One region of the Rhodococcus sp. SJ-2 genome, then DNA from elsewhere that is predicted to be linked to it. Evidence: riboswitches for the same ligand, from Rfam matches in the RefSeq annotation. Region 1 holds a riboswitch; the other holds the start of a gene.
The links. Region 1 has a riboswitch for cobalamin ahead of ACSYG9_RS03645 (ABC transporter substrate-binding protein). Riboswitches for the same ligand answer to the same signal wherever they lie in the genome.
Positions count from the first base shown of each region.

Region 2: it holds a riboswitch for cobalamin, as region 1 does, so the genes downstream of both, ACSYG9_RS18075 (FecCD family ABC transporter permease) here and ACSYG9_RS03645 (ABC transporter substrate-binding protein) in region 1, are expected to answer to the same signal.

Region 1 covers NZ_CM132340.1:763,950-770,983, reverse strand. Annotated here, with positions in the region: gene ACSYG9_RS03655 (rhodanese-like domain-containing protein) at 1-91, shown strand, start outside; gene ACSYG9_RS03650 (O-succinylhomoserine sulfhydrylase) at 88-1,311, shown strand; cobalamin riboswitch at 1,324-1,469, shown strand; gene ACSYG9_RS03645 (ABC transporter substrate-binding protein) at 1,553-2,446, shown strand; gene ACSYG9_RS03640 (iron chelate uptake ABC transporter family permease subunit) at 2,506-3,468, shown strand; gene ACSYG9_RS03635 (ATP-binding cassette domain-containing protein) at 3,465-4,265, shown strand; gene cobU (bifunctional adenosylcobinamide kinase/adenosylcobinamide-phosphate guanylyltransferase) at 4,265-5,608, shown strand; gene ACSYG9_RS03625 (WhiB family transcriptional regulator) at 5,984-6,229, shown strand; gene ACSYG9_RS03620 (HAD-IIA family hydrolase) at 6,296-7,034, opposite strand, start outside.
Region 2 covers NZ_CM132340.1:3,833,360-3,840,393, reverse strand. Annotated here, with positions in the region: gene ACSYG9_RS18085 (TetR family transcriptional regulator) at 1-19, shown strand, start outside; gene ACSYG9_RS18080 (SDR family oxidoreductase) at 181-840, shown strand; cobalamin riboswitch at 939-1,121, shown strand; gene ACSYG9_RS18075 (FecCD family ABC transporter permease) at 1,277-2,356, shown strand; gene ACSYG9_RS18070 (ATP-binding cassette domain-containing protein) at 2,368-3,156, shown strand; gene ACSYG9_RS18065 (ABC transporter substrate-binding protein) at 3,149-4,243, shown strand; gene ACSYG9_RS18060 ((2Fe-2S)-binding protein) at 4,272-5,105, shown strand; gene ACSYG9_RS18055 (FAD-dependent oxidoreductase) at 5,183-7,034, opposite strand, start outside.

The DNA.
Region 1 (7,034 bases):
TCTCGAAGGATTCGAAGGGCCGCTCGATGCCGACAAGCATCGCGGCGGACAGGGCTGGCGGGCCGCGGGCCTGCCGTGGAGGCAGTCGTGAGTGCAATTCCCCAGGGCGGTGCGTTCAGCAAGGCGCTGCCCGATTCCGTGCGTCCCGCCACGCTCGGCGTGCGCGGTGGCGTGCTGCGATCCGGCTTCGAGGAAACGTCCGAGGCGCTCTACCTCAACTCCGGGTTCGTCTACGAATCAGCGGAAGCCGCCGAACAGGCATTCACCGGCGAGGTCGACCACTTCGTGTACTCCCGGTACGGCAACCCGACGGTGACGATGTTCGAGGAGCGGCTGCGCCTGCTCGACGGTGCCGAAGCCTGCTACTCCACGGCATCGGGCATGTCGGCGGTGTTCACGGCGCTTGCCGCGCTGCTCGGCAAGGGTGATCGACTGGTCGCAGCACGCAGCCTCTTCGGATCATGCTTCGTGGTGTGCAACGAGATTCTGCCCAGGTGGGGGGTGGAGACGGTGTTCGTCGACGGTGAAGACCTCGACCAGTGGGAGAAGGCGCTGTCGGTGCCCACCACAGCCGTGTTCTTCGAGACCCCGTCGAACCCGATGCAGACCCTCGTCGACGTCCGCAAGGTGTCCGAGATGGCCCACGCGGCAGGTGCAAAGGTGTTGCTGGACAACGTCTTCGCCACCCCGTTGCTGCAGCGCAGTCTCGATCTCGGCGCCGACATCGTCGTGTACTCGGGTACCAAGCACATCGACGGGCAGGGCCGGGTGCTCGGCGGAGCGATCCTCGGGCCCCAGGACTACATCGACGGCCCGGTCAAGAACCTCATCCGCCACACAGGCCCGTCGCTGAGCCCGTTCAACGCGTGGACCCTGCTCAAGGGTCTCGAGACGATGCCCGTCCGGTTGCGTGCCGCGGTCGATTCCACTTTGCGCATCGGCAAGTTCCTGGAGTCGCATTCCGAGGTGAGCTGGATCAAGTACCCGTTCCTCGAATCGCATCCGCAGTACGAGCTGGCGAGGTCCCAGATGAGCGGGGGCGGGACCATCCTCACCTTCGAACTCGCCGCCGCTGAGGGGGAGGGCAAGAAACGGGCGTTCGAGCTGCTGAACAAGCTGCGCGTCGTCGACATCTCCAACAACCTCGGCGACTCCAAGTCGCTCATCACCCACCCCGCGACCACGACCCACCGGGCGATGGGCCCCGAAGGACGCGCCGCGATCGGCCTGTCCGACGGCGTCGTGCGCTTGTCGGTGGGGCTCGAAGATCCCGAAGATCTGCTCGAAGACCTGGAGCAGGCGCTCGCCTGATCCCGAAACGCTGTGGGATACGCTGCGGGTGCTCTGCCAATCGGGCAGGGCACCCGCAGCGTTTCGGTGAAGCCGGTGAGAATCCGGCGCTGTCCCGCAACTGTGAGACCGGTATTCGACCGGTGAGTCAGGTCAGCCGGCGCCGCGGGCACGTACTGGTCCTCGGACGAAGGACGGTGTCGTGCCGCAACTTCTCGTTGCAGCCGTGCTGTTTTCGTCCTCCGAGCCACGGAGGATGGTTGTGTCCCTCACTTCCCGCAGGTTTCTCACCGCCGGTGTCGCTGCCCTCGCACTGGTGATCGCCGGTTGCGGCAGCGGTGACGATGCCGCGTCCGACAGTGCTCCACCTGCTGAATCCGGAACTCCGCAGGCCATCGTGTCGCTGAGTCCGACCACCACCGAGATGCTCTACGCGGTCGGTGCGGGCGACCAGGTGGTCGCCGTCGACGACCAGTCCGATTACCCAGAGGGCGTGCCGGTTACCGATCTGTCCGGCTACAACCCCAACGTCGAGGCCATCTTGGGCTACGACCCCGATCTCGTCGTCGCCACCGACGACAACGGCGACCTCGTCGCCGGACTCGGGAACGCCGGCGTCGACGTGCTGCTCCTTCCCGCTGCGGTCAGCCTCGACGACACCTACGACCAGCTCGAACAGGTGGGTGCTGCAACAGGCCATGTGGGGGACGCCGCGGAACTCGTCGCGCAGATGCAGACCGAGATCAGCGAACTCGTCGCCTCCGTGCCCGAGCGTGAGACACCTCTGCGGTACTACCACGAACTCGACAACACGTACTACAGCGTCACCGACGACACCTACATCGGCGAGATCTACTCGCTGCTGGGACTGACCTCCATCGCGACCGGCGGCGACGGATACCCGCAGCTGTCGTCCGAGTTCATCGTCGAGCAGAACCCCGATCTGATCTTCCTCGCCGACTCGCAGTGCTGCGGTGTGACACCCGAGACGGTCGCTGAACGGGCCGGCTGGGCAGAACTCACCGCAGTCCGCGACGGACAGGTCCATGTCCTCGACGAGGACATCGCGAGCCGGTGGGGTCCACGCGTCGTCGACCTCGTGCGTGAACTCGCCGCGATCGTCGCCGCCGTCCCCGCAGGCCAGCCTGCACCGTGATCACATCGCGTCGCCGCGCAGTCGTATTGGGTGGCGCGGTGGTCGCACTCGTTGCGGCGATGCTCGTCGGGATCCTCGTCGGTCCGGCCGGGCTCACCCCCCAAGGCGTCCTGCTCGATGTGCTCGACAAGATCCCGTTCGTCGACGTCGACTCGGGCCTGAGCACCCGACAGCAGGCGATCCTGTGGAACATTCGCATGCCTCGGGTGGTGCTCGGCGTGATCGTCGGCGCGATGCTCGCGATCGCCGGAGCCGCCTACCAGGGCGTTTTCCGTAACCCGCTCGCCGACCCGTACCTGCTCGGTGTGTCGAGCGGTGCGGGCCTCGGCGCGACACTCGCAATCGTCGTGGGGGGCGCAGCCGGATTCGCCGGGGTGCCCGTGGCCGCGTTCGCAGGCGGGATGCTCGCCGTCGGAGCCACCTACGCCCTGGGGCGCACCGTCGGTGGCAGTCGCACCGAGGTGATCATCATCCTCGCCGGTGTCGCGGTCGCGGCATTCGCCAACGCCATCCAGACGTTCTTCATGCAGCTCCACGACGACACGCTGCGCCAGGTCTATTCGTGGATGCTCGGACGTCTTGCCACCGACGGCTGGTCCGATGTACGGACCGTGCTGCCGTACGTGATCGTCTCGGTCGTCGTGATCATGCTGCACAGGCGCACTCTCGACGTCATGTCGGTCGGGGACGTCGAAGCCTCGAGCCTCGGCATCAACCCGGCCAGGGTCCGGCTGATCCTCGTGTGTATCGCGACGCTCGGCACGGCCGCCGTCGTCTCTGCCAGCGGCCTGATCGGGTTCGTCGGCATCGTCATTCCCCACGCCGTCCGGTTGCTGATCGGTCCGGGGCACCGCATGCTGTTGCCGCTGTCGCTGATGGTCGGCGCAGCGTTCCTCGTACTCGCCGACGTCCTGGCCCGCACGGTGATGTCCCCGGCCGAACTGCCGATCGGCGTCGTGACCGCGGCGATCGGTGCGCCGTTCTTCCTCGTCGTGCTGCGGCGGAGCCGGGGTGTGGCATGAACGGCGTGACCTGCCGAAGTCTGTGCGCGGAGCGCGGCGGCGTGCAGGTGCTGCACGACGTCGATCTCGTCGTCGGCGCGGGGGAGTGGGTGTCGCTGGTCGGGCCCAACGGGTCGGGCAAGACCACGCTGCTGCACGCGCTCGCCGGGCTGGTGCCCGTGGCCGGCGATGTCGAGATCGCGGGGGTGACACCTCGGCACTCGGGTCGTCGCGCCATCGCGCGTGCGGTCGCGTTGATGCCGCAACGACCGATCGTTCCCGAGGGCGTCACCGTGCGTGAGCTGATCCACCTCGGCCGCACCCCTCATGTTCCGCGCTTCGGAAGTGAACAACCGCGCGACCGCGAGATCGTCGAACGGGTCATCGCGAGGCTCGAACTCGAGAACTTCGCGTCGCGGCTCGCGACCGCGCTGTCGGGTGGTGAACTGCAGCGGGTCGTGCTGGCCCGGGCGCTTGCGCAGCAACCGCAGGTGCTGCTGCTCGACGAGCCCACCAGCGCGTTGGACATCGGACATCAACAGCAGGTGCTCGACCTCGTCGACTCGATGCGCCGCGAAGGTGAGCTCACGGTGATCGCGGCGATGCACGACCTGACGTCGGCGAGTCAGTACGGCGAGCGGTTGGTGCTGCTGGACCGGGGTCGGATCGTCGCTGACGGACTATCCGCCGAAGTGCTCACCGTCGAGCGCATCGCCGAGATCTACGGTGCCCGCGTCGAGGTGCTCGACCGCCCCGCGGGTCGCGCGGTGCTGCCCTTGCGTGACCGGCCCGAACCCGTCGAACCACAGGAGCTGTGATGGAGGTATTGCTGCTGGGCACCGGTGCTGCGGACGGGTGGCCCAACCCCTTCTGCCGATGCGATTCGTGTGGGGATGCGGCACGCAGGAACGAGGTTCGCGGGCAGACGGCAGCACTGGTCGATGGTGTGCTGATGCTCGACTGCGGACCGGAGGCACCCCGCGCGGCGGTGCGATTCGGCCGGACCCTCGCGGATGTGCGCCACGTCCTGCTCACTCACGCGCACCCGGATCACCTGGGACCGCAGGCCCTGCTGTTCCGGTCGTGGGTGGACGCGGGGCATGTCATCGATGTTGTCGGCCCACCTGGCGCCCTCGATGAGTGCCTGCCGTGGGTCGGGCCCGGGGACCCGGTGCGGTTCGTGCCGGTCGAGGCCGGCGACGAACTGCAGGTCGGTGAGTACACGGTGCGGGTACTGGAGGCGCAACACAAGGTGTTCCGTGACGGAGATGCCGTGCTCTACGACATCACCGGGCCCGACGGGTCGCGGATCCTGTGGGCCTGCGACACCGGGCCGCTATCGGAGTCCTGGTTCGAGGCGGTGCGTGACGCCGCGTTCGATGCGGTGTTTCTCGAAGAGACCTTCGGGGACCGATCCGACCTGTCTTCCGGGCACCTGGGCCTGCCCGAATTCGCCGAGACCGTCGAGTCTCTGCGCGGATGCGGCGCAGCGGGGGACTCGACGGATGTCGTCGCAGTGCACCTGGGACATCACAACCCGCCGATCGCACAGCTTCGTGAACGGTTACGGCATTGCGGTGCCCGCGTGGGAACCGATGGGGAGGTTCTGCGCATGGGATCCGGATCGTCAGGATCGTCGGGTTCCCGCACTCTCGTGCTGGGCGGGGTTCGCTCGGGTAAGTCGCGTCACGCGGAGGAACTGTCCGCAGGATACGAATCGGTGACGTACGTCGCGACCGGGGGCGCTCGCGAAGGGGACGAGGAATGGGCACGCCGTGTCGCGCTGCATCGTGAGCGGCGACCCGATACGTGGGCAACCATCGAAACAGTCGACGTCGCGCAGGTGTTGCGTGAGGCCACCGAGCCGCTGCTGATCGACTGTCTCGGCACGTGGCTGACCGCGCGACTCGACGTGCACGATGTGTGGAACGGCGGGGATGTCGCGGCGGTCGACGCCGACATCGACGAACTGCTCGACGCGTGGAAAGCGTGTCGTGTGCCCGTGGTTGCGGTGAGCAACGAGGTGGGCAGCGGAGTGGTGCCTGCCACTGCTTCCGGGCGATTGTTCCGTGATCTGCTCGGCCGACTCAACGCGTCGGTTGCGTCCGTCTCGGATTCCGTGACGATGGTCGTTGCCGGCATCCCCATGCCGTTGCGCTGATACGCACGCATCCAAATTGGACGTGGGCCACATTTCCTAGTTTCCGGCCTCGAATCGTGGCACACTGGATCCTCGGTGCCAGCGGCCGGAATGTGGAGAGGAGGACTCGGATGCGTACCAACCCATATCTGTGGAATGGATCGCGATCGATGATCCGACTCCTCGACCATGAAGTCGAAAAGTCCGGTCGACCAACCGGATTCAGCTGCTGACACCCCGATTCCCGGGGTGTGTGCGCCCCGGGTTGCCAGTCGCCTCACGGTGACACCCCGGGCCGTTCACTCTTCGAGAATGTGCAATCCCAGAAGGACATGACGTCCCCGCTGCCTGTGTGGGACACACCTGTGCCGCGACGGCCCGGAAGGAGACAGACCGATGACCATGACTTTGGCAGACCTGCTTGCTCCCACCTACGATGCCCCGGACTGGGACGTCGCCGCATGCCGCGGTGACGCACACCCCGATCGGTGGTTTCCGGACCCGAGCGAGGACTTCGACTACGCGGCACGCGTCTGCGCGCGCTGCCCGATCCTCGATGCCTGCCGCACCTACGCTGCCGAGGACAAGCAGTCCGGTGTGTGGGGTGGCCACGAGTACCGCCGCGGCAAGATCATTCGCTGACGCTGGGATTCGAGTGCGCGATGGGCACGCGGAAAAGCTTGGACCGGATGCCTGTTCGCGTCAGCGTCAGAACGGGTTTCCGGTGCGGCCCACCAGATCGGCAACCGAGTCGATGATTCGCGTCGGACGATAGGGATACATCTCCACCGAGGCACGGGTGCTGATTCCGGTGAGCACGAGCAACGTCTGAAGTCCCGCTTCGAGGCCACAGACGATGTCGGTGTCCATACGATCGCCGATCATGAGCGTGTGTTCCGAGTGCGCGCCGATCGCTCGCAGAGCCGAACGCATCATCAAAGCATTGGGTTTACCGACGAAGTACGGGGCGCGGCCGGTGGCACGGGTTATCAGCGCTGCGACCGAACCGGTCGCGGGCAGCGACCCTTCGGGCGACGGGCCCGTCGGGTCGGGGTTGGTCGCGATGAACCGCGCACCGCGCTCGACGAGCCGGATCGCGGTGGTGATCGCCTCGAACGAGTACGTTCGGGTCTCGCCGAGTACCACGTAGTCAGGATCGCTTTCGGTCAGCACATAGCCGATGTCGTGCAACGCCGTCGTCAGGCCCGATTCGCCCACCACATAAGCGCTTCCGCCGGGACGCTGATTCGCGAGGAATGTCGCGGTGGCGAGGGCCGAGGTCCAGATGGATTCCTCGGGTACGTCGAGGCCCGTCCGCAGAAGACGGGCCTTCAGATCGCGCGGGGTGCGGATCGAATTGTTGGTGAGGACCATGAACGGGATCTCGTTCACGCGGAGTTCTTCGAGCAAGGCATCGGCGCCAGGGATCAAGACGTCCTCGTGCACG
Region 2 (7,034 bases), 2.7 Mb from region 1:
GCACACGCCGTCCAGGTAGCGATCGCCTGCCGTGTCCGGCCACTCCGGCAACTCCGCGCGCGAACAGAAGAGGCAGGCCCCAGGCGTCGACCGAGTGTGCGTGCCTTCTTCGCGCGCGGATATCGGAAGGAAGGCATGCTGGGAGACGCACCCGATCCCCGGACACAAGGAGCACTCGACATGGCACGCATCGCACTCTTCGGCGGACACGGCAAGGTCGCGCTGCACCTCGAGCGGTTACTCGCCGACTCCGGCCACGAGACCAGTGCGTTCATTCGCAACCCCGACCACGCCGACGACGTACGCGCCGCAGGAGGCACGCCGGTGGTGGCCGACGTCGAGCAACTCGACATCGCGGCGCTGTCCGACCTGCTGCAGGGCCACGATGCGGTGGTGTGGTCGGCGGGTGCGGGCGGCGGCAACCCCGCCCGCACGTACGCCGTGGACCGTGATGCCGCGATCGCATCGATGACAGCCGCGCAGGAGGCAGGCGTGCGGCGGTACGTGATGGTGTCGTACTTCGGGGCGAGACCCGACCACGGTGTGCCCGAGGACAACAGTTTCCATCCGTACGCAGAGGCGAAGGCCGCCGCCGATACACACCTGCGCGGCACCGATCTCGAGTGGACCATTCTCGGGCCGAGCGCCCTCACCCTGGATCCCCCGACCGGACGGATCGAGATCGAGGGTCAGGGTGCGAGAGACAAGGGGCAGGTCTCGCGCGCCGATGTCGCCGCCGTGATCGCTGCAGTGCTCGAGCGTCCCGAGACCGCCGGTCGCATGATCGAGTTCAACAACGGCGACACACCGATCGCGGAGGCGCTCGACGCACTCCGCTGACGGTCGTCACCGGTAGATCGACGCCGTGGACCCCGGATCTCGCACAGCGGGTCCGGACCCACGGCCATTGTTACGCCTGTGTTACGTTCTCCACGAGTCAGAAGCAGCCCTGATGCAGTACGTGCATCAGAAATGCAAGGGAATCCGGTGCAACTCCGGAACTGTCGCGCAGCGGTGAAGGCGACCGACAGGGCACGTGCCACTGGACCGGAATCGGTCCGGGAAGGCGCCCTGTCGGAACGACCCTGAGTCCGAAGACCTGCTGGCTCACCGAATCACACACGTGGGCCTCGCGATTGGGCCCCTGATACGAGAGAACGATCGATGCGCGCCCAGACCGATGGCACCGCCCTCCCCATTCGTGTTCACGCCTCCGCACGAAGCGACCTACCGACCCCACGACAGGTCACGGAGTCCGCACCGTCGGGGTGCTGAGTTGCTCGAGGTCGCGAAGTCACCTCAGCGCACCACGCCACCGCAGCACACACGAATTCCGGCGATCCCGCTCCTGGTCGTCCTCGCCCTCGCGGTCGTCCTCAGCGGATTCATGTCGCTGACCTTCGGGTCCGAGCCGGTGCCGCTGTCCGCCACATGGGACGTGGTGCGAGCACATTTCACCGGTGGGGTCGGCCCCGACCCGGTGTACGACACGATCATCTGGGAACTTCGTGCTCCCCGCATCCTGATGGCGCTCATCGTCGGTGCAGGCCTGGCCATGGCCGGGGCCGCAATGCAGACCCTGGTGCGAAATCCGCTGGCCGATCCCTATCTTCTGGGTATCTCCGCCGGTGCCGGCGTCGGGGCCACTCTCGTCATCATGTTCGGTGTCCTGACCACTATCGGTGTGTGGGCATTGTCGTTGGGCGCCCTGATCGGCGCCATGGTCGCCGGAGCCGCGGTCTTCGGCATCTCCATTGCACAGGGGGGCCTGACCCCACTCCGTCTCATTCTCACCGGCGTGGTCATGGCCTCGGCGTTCTCGTCCGTCTCCAGCTTCCTGGTCTTCCTCAGTGATGACCGCGATGCCGTTCGGTCGGTCCTGCACTGGACCCTCGGAAGCGTGGCGGGTGCGATGTGGGTGCAGATTCTCCCTGCCCTGCTCGTCGTGGTTGCGTCTGCCGCGATCCTGTTCGCACTCCATTCATGGCTCGACGCGCTGGCAAGCGGACCGGACGTGGCCAGAGCACTCGGTGTGCCGGTGCGGGGGCTCCGACTGGGACTCTTCGCTTTGTCGTCGATTCTTGTCGGCGTGCTGGTCTCGGTGTCCGGAGGAATCGGATTCGTCGGCCTGATCATGCCGCACCTCGCCAGGATCGTGGTGGGCGCACGCCATCGGGTGGTGCTTCCTGTGGCCGCACTCGGTGGCGCACTGTTCCTGCTCTGGATCGACATCGCTGCTCGGGTCCTGCTCAGTCCGGAGGAACTCCCCCTGGGTGTGATGACCGGTCTCGTGGGGGCACCGGTGTTCCTCTTCCTGCTGGGGCGCCGCCACTACAGTTTTTCGGACGGTGACTGATGCATATTCGGATGCGCAATGTTCGCTGCCGGATCGCCGGATCGGACATTCTGTCCGGCATCGATCTCGACTTCCCCGCCGGCTCCATGGTGGCGCTGGTGGGAATCAACGGGAGCGGTAAATCGACATTGCTTCGAACCCTCGCAGGCCTGCGCGCCCCCGCGGAGGGAACCGTCACCCTCGACGGCCGAGATCTCTATTCGCTTCCGCCACGTGCTCGGGCACGAGCGATTGCCTATGTCGGTCAGGAGGAAACACCCCCTCAGGACCTCTTGCTCGGTGAGATGGTCGCCATGGGCCGCATCCCCCATCGGCCACCCTGGTCCCTGGGAGAAGAATCCGATCGGGAGGTCACACTGCGCGCACTGACCACCGTCGAATTGGCACACGCAGTCGATCGCCGGTGCGATCAACTCTCGGGCGGTGAACGGCGCCGCGCCATGCTGGCTCGTGGATTGGCTCAGGAATCGTCCCTGCTGATCCTGGACGAACCGACCAACCATCTCGATATCCGCCATCAGATACACCTCCTCGACACACTGCGCGGCCTCGGCTGCACGGTGGTGGCCGCAATGCACGACCTCGCGCTCGCGGCGGCGTACTTCGATCGGGTCGCCGTCCTCCACGACGGCGCTCTCGCGACCTACGGCGACGCATCCGAGGCCTTGTCCCCAGCAACGATCACTCGTGCCTTCGGCGTTCCTGCAACACAACTCACCGATCCTGCGACCGGACGGCAGCACCTGGTGCTCGGTACCGACTCGCCCCGGATCCGATCACACACGGAGAACCATGCCTGAGTACGTCCCATCCCGTTCGAAGACCCTGCCTCGTTCGAGGACTCCGGTCTCGCTGGCCGTCGGCCTCCTCACCGCAGCCATGACGCTGGCCGGCTGCAGCAGCGCAGACGAACAGCAGGAGGTTGCGTCGGACGGTCACGTCACCGTCGAGAACTGCGGAGAGCAGATCACCTTCCCCTCGCCGGCACAGGCGATCTACGCCAACGACAGTCAGATCCTCCTGAATCTGCTTGCCCTCGAGGCCGACGACCGGATCACCGCGATCAGCGGTATCCGTAACACACGGCTCGACCAACTTCGCGGTATGTACGGCACAGCGCGTATCGACGCCTTGCCGGTCGTCTCGGAAGAATCCTTCAACCTCGAAACCATCCAGGCCCAGAAACCGGACGTGGTGATGGCCGGCCACGGATGGGGTTTCAGCGTGGAGAAGAACATCACGCCCGAACGCCTGAACGACGATTTCGGCATTCCCGCGTACACCGTCACCCCGACCTGCCTGCCCGGTTCGCTCGACGCGCTGTCGCCGTGGGACGAGGCGTACGCCGATCTGTCGAACATCGGGAGCATCGTCGGCCACGACGATATCGCCGCCGTGAAGATCGACGAGTTGCAGCAGCGCCGCGAGGAGATGGAGTCGGCGCCACGAGCGGACGGTGCTCCGACCGTCATGTACGTCACCTCGGTATCGAACGAAGGGGTGTCGAGCGCCGGTAATCCGCACCTCTTCACCTCGATCATCGACGTGACGGGTGCTCGTAATGCGTTCGACCACGTCGACGAGAAGAGTCCGAAGGTGTCCTGGGAGTCCGTGACTGCCGCGGACCCGGACTTCATCGTTCTCACTGACACCGGCGACGGTAGCGGAGCTTTCGAAGCGAAACTGGCTCTGCTCACCGAGAATCCCGCAACCCGTTCGTTGGACGCGGTGACACAGGGACGCATTCTGAATCTGCCGACCGACATGGGTCGCAGCGGTGCACTGATGATGGATACCGCGGAGCAACTGCGGATCGCATTGGAAGAGGCAAACCTACTGCCTCGGAGTGGAATCGAGCCGCGCATGGACCTCAGCGCGTTGAAGTGACCGGCGGCGAACGATGAAAGGTCCACACGTGAACGCGGACTCGGTACTGGCCGAGCTGATCAGCGCACTCCCGGCGAGCGCGCATTCTCCCCTGATGCTGGATGCCGGGTCTCAGGAGATCCCTGCGTCGGCGGTCCTCGACCCGGAATGGATCGGGGACGAGATGCAGTTGCGTGCCGACCGCTGGCAGGTCGACGATCCGTTGATCGTGGGGACGGTGCTGTGGCGTGCGATCAGCAATTCACTGGTTCTCCCGACGATCGCGAGTCTGTTCGTGACCGGCACGGCCCTGAGTCCGGCGATGCAGGATGTGGTCCTGCACCGCCGGGCCCTGACCGGCCGCGACGCCGACTTCGTCGCGGTAGGCGGGATCTCGACATCGGACGACACGTTCTCACCGAATCGGAAGATGTACGGACGACTGGTGGGCGCGCGGTCGACTCGCGTCCTCACCACTTCTCCGGAAGCCGCCCTGATCGAGTCATTGGGCGCCGGAATCGAATTCATGGCGAGCCGCTGCGGTAAAGGCGAGCGGCGACTCTGGGCTGTTGCAGTCGACTCCCTCGCGACCCGGTTCCTGTGGGCAGGCTCGGCCACGGGACGTGCGAACGACGCGATGGACGCCGCGCGCGCCATGGTGCAGAGGATCTCGGATCAGCTCCCGGGGCCTCGATTGCCGGACCCACGGTTTCAGACCGTCGTGGCGGATGCCTCGTCCTCACCGCACACCTTCGTGCACAGGGTGTCGTGTTGTCTGCTGTACAACGGCCCGCACGGAGTGAAGTGCTCGACATGTCCTCGTCAGCACCCCGACGTCCGGCTCGAACGACTCGTCGAGCGTGCTCGGCGAGCGGACCGGTAAGAGCCCGGAACGGCCGAACGTCACCTTCATCCAATCCAACTGAACGAAGGTGACGTTCGGCCATATCGCAGCGGGCGTCAGGCCTGCTGAACAAGCTCCTCGACCCGCACCGGGGAGGTGTCCGAGGCAGCCGCAATGGCCTCCTCGAACTGCCGGTGGTCGACCTGCGAACCGAGCATCAGGGCGAGACGCGTGAGGAAACCTTCACGATCGCTCTCGTCGACCTGGTCGAGCGCAGTCGACAGCCCCAGCCACACGTTCTCACGACGCTGCTCGTCTTCGGTGACCTGCTCGGCCGGACGGGCAGGCAACGCGTCGCCGGATGGAGCGGCACCGGAGCGCAACGCGTCTGCGATACCCGACAGCCCTGCAACAGGCACGCGGCACAGCAGAAGACCGTCGGGACGGATCACGAAAGTGTCGCCGGCCTTCGCGCCGAGCGCGTCGGCGAGGTCGGCGGCGTCGAGTACGGTCACACCGTCCACCTCGGCACTGCCGACTGCGAGTGCGCGGACGCTCTCGGGCGACAGCGCTGTTGCGAGCTCGGCCGTGGCCGCGGCGAGCGCGGCGCTGCCCGCCTCGTCGAGCCCGAAGCCGAGCACCGCGAAACCGGTGCCGCGAGCGACGTTGAGTGAGGTGTCGGCCCCGCCGATGCGCACTCGGCGGTCTTCGACCGGATCACCCGGCAGCACACCTTCGGTCCCCGGAGCCACCGACCACGTCAGCGGCGACAGTCGCGCGTGGGTGGCACTGGACTGACGCGGATTGATCAGGTGACCGAACTCGGGGCGACCGACTGCAAGCGCGAGGACTGCGTCGCGCGTGGTGCGGTATCCGTGGCTGCCCGGGCTCATGATGAGGGTGGACTTGCCTGCGTTGGCAACATTCTGCTCCCACGCGTTGTGGCGCTCGGACGAGTACGCCTGAAGCAAAGCGGCGTCGGCATTGCCGTGGATCACGGCCGCGAGCTGCCATGCGAGGGTCTCGGCGTCCTCCATGCCGGAGTTCAGGCCACGCACACCGAAGATCGGAACGAGATGCGCTGCGTCCCCGGCGAACAGGATCCGGTCGTGGGCGAACTCGTCGAGGGCGAGCGCGCGGGCACTGTAGAAGCCCTTCCACTCGAGGGTCCACGGCAGGTCGTTCTGCAGCCAGTCGAGGTGCTTGGCGATGCGAGCCCGGATGGCGTCTTCCTGGGTCTCGATCTCGGCGTCCTCGGACGGGTCGAGCTGGTAGTCGATGCGCCAGATGTCGCCGGGTTGCTTGTGCATGATGATCGTCGAACCCGGGTTGCTCGGCGGGTCGAACCACACCATGCGCTCGGCGGGCAGAGCCGACTCCCAGTGGATGTCGGCGATGACGTAGCGGCCTTCGTAGCTGGTGCCCTGCAGGCGCAGGCCTGCGAGTTCACGCATGCGGCTGCGACCGCCGTCGGCCGCGACGACGTACTGGGCGCGCAGGTGGCGCTTGCCGTCGGCGGTGTCGACTTCGAGGGTGACTTCGTCATCACCGCGAAGAATGCCCGCAATCGATGCCTGCCAGTACAGGGTGATGAGCGGATTCTGCTCGATGGTGTCGACCATGATCTGTTCGAACTCCGACTGGGAGACGTTGATCATGGGCGGACGCACGTCGAAGTCGCGCTGCGGCATCTGGAAGTGCAGGACCTGCTGGTCGCGGTAGAAGCTACGGCCGCCGGCCCACGGGAGCACGATCTTGTCGAGTTCGGCACCGAAGCCGAGACGCGCAGCGGCTTCGAGGCTGTGACGGGAGATGCAGATCGCGCGGCTACCGAACGACACCTGGTCGGCGGCCTCGATGACGGTGACCGGGATGCCGCGCTGCGCGAGCCCCAGAGCGGTGGCCATGCCGACCGGTCCGGCACCCACGACGACGACGGGGAGCGTCTCGTCGGACGGAGTCATCGAC